DNA from 2 places in the Metapseudomonas otitidis genome. Region 2 is predicted to be linked to the other one. Evidence: predicted binding sites of a transcription regulator. Region 2 holds the regulator's gene; the other holds the start of a gene.

What was found. The regulator FliA, encoded in region 2, starts transcription of late flagellar genes. The targets are predictions, from matches to a motif close to CTAAAGTTTNNNNNNNNNNNGCCGNTAA.
Region 1: a site for FliA is predicted at 1,647-1,674, ahead of PotMrB4_RS09150 (methyl-accepting chemotaxis protein). Genes of this name have one in related genera too.

What each region holds. Positions count from the first base shown of each region.
Region 1 is NZ_AP022642.1:1,948,951-1,953,215, reverse strand. Features, by position in the region: gene PotMrB4_RS09160 (MltF family protein) at 1-568, opposite strand, end outside; gene PotMrB4_RS09155 (TatD family hydrolase) at 809-1,615, shown strand; gene PotMrB4_RS09150 (methyl-accepting chemotaxis protein) at 1,724-3,205, shown strand; gene PotMrB4_RS09145 (Mpo1-like protein) at 3,294-3,650, shown strand; gene PotMrB4_RS09140 (molybdopterin-dependent oxidoreductase) at 3,746-4,249, shown strand; gene PotMrB4_RS09135 (GGDEF domain-containing protein) at 4,253-4,265, shown strand, end outside.
Region 2 is NZ_AP022642.1:3,947,079-3,951,343, reverse strand. Features, by position in the region: gene flhF (flagellar biosynthesis protein FlhF) at 1-586, shown strand, start outside; gene fleN (flagellar synthesis regulator FleN) at 662-1,495, shown strand; gene fliA (RNA polymerase sigma factor FliA) at 1,492-2,238, shown strand; gene PotMrB4_RS18115 (chemotaxis response regulator CheY) at 2,321-2,695, shown strand; gene PotMrB4_RS18110 (protein phosphatase CheZ) at 2,715-3,500, shown strand; gene PotMrB4_RS18105 (chemotaxis protein CheA) at 3,513-4,265, shown strand, end outside.

The DNA.
Region 1 (4,265 bases), 2.0 Mb from region 2:
CGATGGCGATGGGCGCCAGGTGGCGCTGGGCGAGCTGCCGGTTCACCTTGCGTACCGCCTCCGCCGCGCCGCTGCCGGCGGGCAGGGTCACCACCCGCCCGGCCAGTTGCTCCAGGCGCTGGAAACGCCGGTCGCCGGTGCGCGCCACCAGCACCAGCGGCACGTGCTCGCGTACCGGCGCGCTGGCGCTGACGTCCGAGGTGGCACGGGGATCGAGGAGTTCACCGGGCGCGACCAGATCGCCCTCACCGCGCAGCAATGCCGCGGCGAGCTGGTCCTTGGGGCGGGGAATGATGCGCACTTCGAGCGGGCGCCCATCACGGTTGAGGAACTGTTCGAAGGCACGGATGCGGTGGTATTCGACGCCGATGGCCTGGCCCTTCACCTCGCCAGAGCTGTTGCGGCTCTGGTTGACCAGCACCTTGAGCACCCCGGTCCGGCGGATCTGCGCCAGGTCGCGGGCCTCGCTCGGCTGCTGCCAGTTCTCCGGCGGGCCGGCCAGGCGCGCCGCCGCCGGGAACGGCAGCAGGGCCAGCAGGCACACGAGCAGCGGCAGGATTCGCGTCATCTGATCTCCGGACCCGTACGGCCCGCACCATGCGAACCCGAGCGACTGAGAACGCCATGCCACAGGGGAGTTCCCTGGGCGCCAGCGAGGGGGCGCGGAGAGTGTCACAGCCCGCCGTGCATTGCCAGCCACCGGCGGTCGCCCTGCCGACGAACCCGCATAACCCCACGTAAATATTGGCTTTTTCGACTGATCGGGCGCTTGCTATCCTGCCCCGCTCGCATCAGAGAGGTAGGAAAGATGCAACTCATCGACATCGGCGTCAATCTGACCCACCCGAGCTTCGCCCCCGAGTGCGAAGCCCTTCTGGAGCGCGCCATCGCCGCCGGCGTGGTGCAGATGGTGCTCACCGGCACCAGCGAGAAGGAAAGCGAAGCCGCTCTGGCACTGGCCCGCCGGCTCGATCCCGAGCGGCAACGGCTGTTCAGCACCGCCGGCGTCCACCCCCACGATGCCAGCCACTGGAACGCCGATACCGCTCGTCGCCTGAAGGCCTTGCTGAGCGAGCCGGACGTACGCGCCGTGGGCGAATGCGGCCTGGACTTCAACCGCGACTTCTCCCCCCGCCCGCTGCAGGAGAAAGCCCTCGAAGAACAGCTGGCGCTGGCCGTGGAGTTGGGCAAGCCGGTGTTCCTCCACGAGCGCGAGGCGAGCGAACGCCTGCTGGCGATCCTCCGCCCCTTCCGCGACCAGTTGCCCGCCGCCGTGGTGCACTGCTTCACCGGCGAGCAGCGCACGCTGTACGCCTACCTGGACCTCGACCTGCACATCGGCATCACCGGCTGGATCTGCGATGAGCGCCGTGGCACCCACCTGCACCCGCTGGTGCGGGACATTCCCGCCGGTCGGTTGATGCTGGAAAGTGATGCGCCCTACCTAATGCCTCGCAGTTTGCGGCCGAAACCCAAGCATGGGCGCAATGAGCCGGCCTTCCTCACGGAAGTCCTGCGGGAGGTCGCGCTGCACCGGGGCGAGTCCCAGGAACAGCTCGCCTCACACAGCACGGCATGCGCTCGTCAGTTCTTTGGGCTGCCAGATATCGCCTAACCTCTTCGTGCGAAAGTGCGAATTGATAAGGATCAAGTTTCGCGTCAGAGTGCTGCGAAACAATGCTGGCACCTTGCCAACAGCCATACCGAGAAGAAGAACGACCCCATGGGCAAATGGATTCGCGACCTGTCACTGAAGTACAAGTTCTGGGCCGTCAACGCGGTGGCATTCGCCACCACCCTGCTCCTGGTGCTGCATGCCATTTCCCTGGAGCAGGATGCCCGCCAGCAGGCTGCCCGCGAGGCGGCGCAATCCAGGGCGCAGCTGCTCAAGGCCTGGCCGAGCGGCCAGGCCCTGCCCGGCGGCGGGGACGTGGTGGTCTTCGCCAGCGGCAGCAGCCCCGATGTGCGCGATGTCGATGGCTCGGCGCTGGCCCGTGCCAATGGCTGGGTCGACCTCCCCCATGACAACCTCTTCGGCAGCGACCCGGTCATCGGCGCCCAGGTGCAGGACGCCGGCCAGGGCCAGCGCGTGGCCGTGCTGGTCCGAGGGCCGAGCTTCATCGAGGTGTTCGCTGATCGCACCCTCAACTACGCCGTTACCGTGTTCCTGCTGATGATCGTGCTGCTGGCGTCCTCGCAGCTGCTGATCCGCTTCCTGCTCAGCCACCTCAACACCCTCAAGGACGTGATGCTCCACGTGGAGAAGAGCGGCGACCTCTCCGCCCGCGTTCCGCTGGACAGCCGCGACGAAGTGGGCCAGATGGCCAGCGCCTTCAACGCCATGCAGTCGGGCTTCCAGCGCGTGGTGGGCACCGTCGCCCAGGTCACCGCCCGCCTCGACGAAGGTGCCGCCCGCCTCGCCGGCAGCATGGGCGAGGTCCGCCAGGGCATGCTCGGGCAACAGAGCGAGACCGACCAGGCCGCCACCGCCATCAACGAGATGTCCGCCACCGTCCACCACATCGCCCAGCACGCCGCCGACACCCGCGACCAGTCGCGCACCGCCGACCAGTTGGCCGGCAATGGCCAGCAGGTGGTCAGCCGCGTGGGTGAGTCCATCGCCGGGCTGTCCAGCGGCGTGCAGCAGACCGCCGAGATGATCGGCCGCCTCGCCGAGGACAGCCAGAAGATCAGCAGCGTGGTCAGCGTCATCCACGGCATCGCCGAGCAGACCAACCTGCTGGCGCTCAACGCCGCCATCGAAGCCGCCCGCGCCGGGGAAATGGGCCGTGGCTTCGCCGTGGTGGCCGACGAGGTGCGCAACCTCGCCCGCCGCGTGCAGGACTCCACCGACGAGATCACCTCCATGATCAACGCCCTGCAGTCCGGCACCCGGGACGCCGTGGAGTTCATGCAGGAGAGCTCCTACAAGGCCGACAGCTGCGTGCAGCAGGCCCACGAAGCCGGCGAAGCCCTGGCCGCCATCGCCGGAGCCGTGGCGCAGATGCGTGAGAGCAACACCCAGATCGCCGTCGCCGCCGAGCAGCAGAGCCAGGTGGCCGAGGAAATGACCCGCGCCGTGGTGCGCATCCGCGACGTCACCGAACTCACCGTCGGCCAGACCGTCGGCTCCGCCGCCACCAGCAACGAGCTGGCCGAACTGGCCAGCGAGCTGTCCCGCGCCATCCGCCAGCTCAAGCTGTAGCCGCTTCTATCCCACCCATAGAGAAGACCCATTCGCCGGCCCCCTCGGGGCCGGCCTAGACTGCCCGCCAATCCCGGAGGATTCGCACATGGGCAAACGTCATCCCGATCTTCACCGCTGGCAGTGGCGCACCTACGCCAGGAACCACCGCAACCCCACCAACCTCGTGCTGCACCTGATCGCCGTGCCGCTGTTCATCGTCTCGGTGCTGGTGATCCTCACCGGCCTGTTCGACCTCGCCTGGCTGCCCCTGGCGCTGGGGGTCATCGGCGTGCTGGCCTCCCTTGCCCTGCAAGGCCACGGCCACCGCCTGGAGCACGAAGCGCCGGAGCCCTTCGAGGGCCGCCGTGATGCGGTGGGACGCATCCTGATGGAGCAGTTCGTGACCTTCCCGCGCTTCCTCTTCAGCGGCGGCTGGTGGCGCAACTGGCGGAACCGTTCCTGAACGGGCATCAAAGCGCCATCACGTTTCGTCGGATTCCCTCAAGCCTGCCGGCATGCTGACGATATGCTGGCACCACGAGGCCCGAGGACAGTCGCATGCCGTTAAAGCGACGTTTTTTTGTCACCATTTTCCTGACGCTACTGGCCTGTCCCTGGGTCCGGGCAGATGAGGCCGCCTACCCGCTGGACCTGCCCGCCCTGAGGGTGCACAGCCCTGGGCAACCCGTCCGCACCTTCACCCTGCGCACCTTGCAGAGCATGCCAGCCACCACCGTCACGGCCCGTGGCCCGGCAGATGATCGCGTCTCCGAGTGGCGCGGCGTGCCCCTGGCCTACCTGCTGCGCCAGCTGCACGTGAGCCCACCGGCCAATGCCCAGCTGCGCATGCGCGCACTGAACGACTACTCGGTGATCATCCCGGCCAGCGACATCAACCGCTATTCCCCGGTCATCGCCTACCAGCGCGACGGCCAGCCGATGCCGGTGGAATCCCTCGGGCCACTGTTTCTCATGTACCCGTTCGACCAGCACCACGAACTGCGGACCCAGAAGTACTACAACCGCGCCATCTGGCAACTCAGCGAGATCTTCATCGAGTAAGCCATGCCCGAGCGCC
Region 2 (4,265 bases):
TAAGTACGGCGCCCAGCAGATCGCCCTGGTGAGCATGGACAGCTACCGGATCGGTGCCCAGGAACAGCTGAAGACCCTGGGCCGCATCCTCGGTGTGTCTGTCACTCACGTCGATCCGGGCCAGTCGCTGACCCAGGCTCTCGCCCCCCTCGCACGCAAGCGTGTGGTGCTGATTGATACGGCGGGGCTGCCGGCGAACGATCCGGCGCTTAAAATGCAGCTCGAGACACTGGCCAGTCGCAGCGTGAAAGCGCGCAATTTCCTCGTTTTGGCTGCAACCAGTCAAAGCCAGGTGCTGAAAGCGGCCTACCATAGTTACAAGCGGTGTGGCCTTTCGGGCTGCATCCTGACCAAGCTCGATGAAGCCGCGAGCCTGGGCGAAGTGTTGGGACTGGCTATCGGCCAGCATCTGCCGGTAGCCTATCTCGCTGATGGGCCTCGGATTCCGGATGATCTCCAGGTTCCGCGCAGTCACCAACTGGTGAGCCGTGCGGTGAGCCTTCAGGCACCGGAGGACCCCAGCGAGGAAGCCATGGCCGACCTGTTCGCAGGTCTGTACCAGGCGCCCACTCGCCAGGTTGGATAGAAACCCAGAGCCGCCCGGGATGGGTGGCGTGAATGCGCCAAGTGGCCCAGTCGACGTGAACAAGGTGTGTGATAAATGGGTAGTTTGCATCCCGTACAGGTGATTGCTGTAACCGGTGGCAAGGGCGGTGTCGGCAAGACCAACGTATCCGTGAACCTCTCGCTGGCGCTGGCCGACCTGGGGCGCCGCGTGATGCTGCTGGACGCCGACCTCGGCCTGGCCAACGTCGACGTGCTGCTCGGGCTGACGCCCAAGCGGACCCTGGCGGACGTGATCGCAGGCGAGTGCGACCTGCGTGACGTGCTGCTGCAAGGGCCGGGCGGCGTCCGCATCGTGCCAGCCGCTTCCGGCACGCAGAGCATGGTCCAGCTCTCGCCGATGCAGCATGCCGGCCTGATCCAGGCGTTCAGCGAGATCAGCGACAACCTGGACGTGCTGGTGATCGACACCGCCGCCGGCATCGGCGATGCGGTGGTCAGCTTCGTCCGTGCTGCGCAGGAAGTGATCGTGGTCGTCTGCGACGAGCCTACGTCCATTACCGACGCCTATGCGCTGATCAAGCTGCTCAACCGCGACTTCGGCATGAGCCGTTTCCGGGTCCTGGCCAATATGGCCCACAGCCCGCAGGAAGGTCGCAACCTCTTTGCTAAGCTGACCAAGGTGACCGATCGCTTCCTCGATGTGGCCTTGCAGTACGTCGGCGCCGTCCCCTACGACGAGTCCGTGCGCAAGGCGGTGCAGAAGCAGCGAGCGGTCTACGAAGCGTTCCCGCGTTCGAAATGTGCCCTGGCGTTCAAGGCGATTGCTCAGAAGGTCGACAGCTGGCCGTTACCGGCCAACCCCCGCGGCCACCTTGAGTTCTTCGTCGAGCGACTGGTGCAGCAACCCATCGCGGATTCGACCGTATGACACCACCCGCAAGTGGACTTCGCATGTACAACAAGGCTCAGGCCGGGGATTCCCAGCACCAGCTGATCGAGCGCTACGCGCCCCTGGTCAAGCGGATCGCCTACCACCTGCTGGCACGCTTGCCGGCGAACGTGCAGGTTGAAGACCTCATGCAGGCGGGGATGATCGGCCTGCTGGAAGCATCGAAGAAGTACGACTCCAGCAAGGGTGCGAGTTTCGAGACCTACGCCGGCATCCGCATCCGCGGGGCGATGCTCGACGAGGTCCGCAAGGGCGACTGGGCACCGCGCTCGGTCCACCGCAATACCCGGATGGTCAGCGACGCCATCCGCAAAGTCGAGGCAAGAACTGGACGTGACGCTAAAGATCAGGAGGTTGCGGCCGAACTTGGATTGAGTCTCGAAGATTACTACGGCATCCTGAGCGACACTTTGGGCAGCCGGCTGTTCAGCTTCGACGACCTTCTGGAAGGCGGGGAGCATGGCACGGCGCACGAAGATACCGGAGTCACCCATCTCGAACCTTCGAATGACCTGGAAGACGAGCGCTTCCAGGCGGCGCTGGCCGATGCCATCGCCAATCTGCCGGAACGAGAGCGCCTGGTGCTGGCGCTGTATTACGACGAAGAGCTGAATTTGAAGGAAATCGGTGAAGTGCTGGGAGTCAGTGAATCCCGAGTCAGCCAGTTGCACAGCCAGTGCGCCGCACGTCTGCGGGCCCGGCTGGGTGAGTGGCGTGCCTGAAGCACACCGGTTTTTCGATTGAACGACGCCCCCGTGACCCGGGGGCGTTCAGGACTGTACGGAGGTCGATTTGGACAAGAACATGAAAATCCTCATCGTGGACGATTTCTCTACGATGAGACGCATCATCAAGAACCTCCTGCGTGATTTGGGCTTCACCAACACCGCAGAGGCCGACGACGGCACAACCGCCTTGCCGATGCTGCACAGCGGCAATTTCGATTTCCTGGTCACCGACTGGAACATGCCCGGCATGACTGGCATCGACCTGCTGCGAGCCGTGCGCGCTGACGAGCGCCTGAAGCACCTGCCGGTGCTGATGGTGACTGCTGAAGCCAAGCGCGATCAGATCATCGAAGCCGCCCAGGCCGGCGTGAACGGGTACGTGGTCAAGCCGTTCACGGCCCAGGTGCTCAAAGAGAAGATTGAAAAGATCTTCGAGCGGGTCAACGGCTGATGCCAGTCGCGAGGACGCCATGGATAAAGATTCCCAGTCGGGAGACCTCGAGTCGACCCTGAAAAATCATGCACGCGAGCTGGTGGAAACCCTTGAAAAGGGCAACTTCGGCGATGCGGTGCAACTGATCCACGAACTGAACAAGGTTCGCGACCGCGGCCTCTATCAGGAAGTCGGCAAGCTCACCCGCGAGTTGCACAATGCGATCGTCAACTTCCAGATCGATCCGCATTTGCCCCACGCCAAGGAAATGTCCCAGATCGCCGATGCGACGGATCGTCTCTCCTACGTCGTGCACATGACGGAGAAGGCAGCCAACCGCACCATGGATCTGGTGGAGGAGAGCGCACCGCTGCTCAATGGCCTGGGCGATGAAGCCCAGAGCCTTTCCGAGGAGTGGGGGCGCTTCATGCGGCGCGAGATCGGCGCGGATGCGTTCCGGGAGTTGGCCAAGCGCATCGAATCGTTCCTGGCGCGCAGCCAGCGCGACACCGAGCAGCTATCCTCCCATATGAACGACATCCTGCTGGCACAGGACTATCAGGACCTGACCGGGCAAGTGATCAAACGCGTCACCCAGTTGGTGACCGAAGTTGAGCACAACCTGGTGAAACTGGTGCTGATGGCCAGTGATGTAGACCGTTTCGCAGGCATTCAACATGACCGCGAAGCGATGGTTGTCGAGAAAGAAAAACTAAAAGATCCATCTAGGGGTGAAGGTCCGCAGATCAATGCCGATAAGCGTGATGACGTCGTGGCCGATCAGGTCGACGTCGATGATCTGTTATCCAGCCTTGGTTTCTAGGGGAGCCGCCTAATGAGCTTCGACGCCGATGAAGAAATCCTCCAGGACTTCCTGGTAGAGGCCGGCGAAATACTGGAGCAATTGTCCGAGCAGCTCGTTGAGCTGGAGAGCCGTCCGGACGATATGGATCTGCTCAATGCCATTTTCCGGGGTTTCCACACGGTCAAGGGCGGAGCTGGTTTCCTCCAGCTAAACGCCCTTGTGGAATGCTGCCACATCGCCGAAAACGTGTTCGACATCCTCCGCAAGGGTGCGCGTCGAGTCGATGCCGAGCTGATGGACGTGGTGCTTCAGGCACTGGATACCGTCAACGAGATGTTCAGCCAGGTACGCGAGCGCTCCGAGCCGACGCCCGCCACGCCCGAGCTGCTGGCCGCATTGTCGCGCCTGGCAGAGCCTGCGGGTGCGTCCGAGCCTGAGCCTGTTGCTGAGGCTTTTGAACCTGAGCCCGAGCCCGAGCCGGAGGCCGAAGAGCCTGCCGCGCCGGCATCGGGCGACATCACCGACAGCGAGTTCGAGCAACTGCTGACGGCGCTGGACGAGCCTTCTGGTTCCGCTGCCGAACCCGCAGCCGGCAACGAAGCGGCCGCGTCGGATGAAATTACCGATGACGAGTTCGAAGCGCTGCTGGACCAGCTCCATGGCAAGGGCAAGTTCGTCGGCGATGCGGCGCCAGCTGCCAGTGCGCCCAAGGCGCCCGAGCCGGTTGCTGCCCCTTCTGCCTCGCCGGGCGGCGATGACATCACCGATGATGAGTTTGAAGCC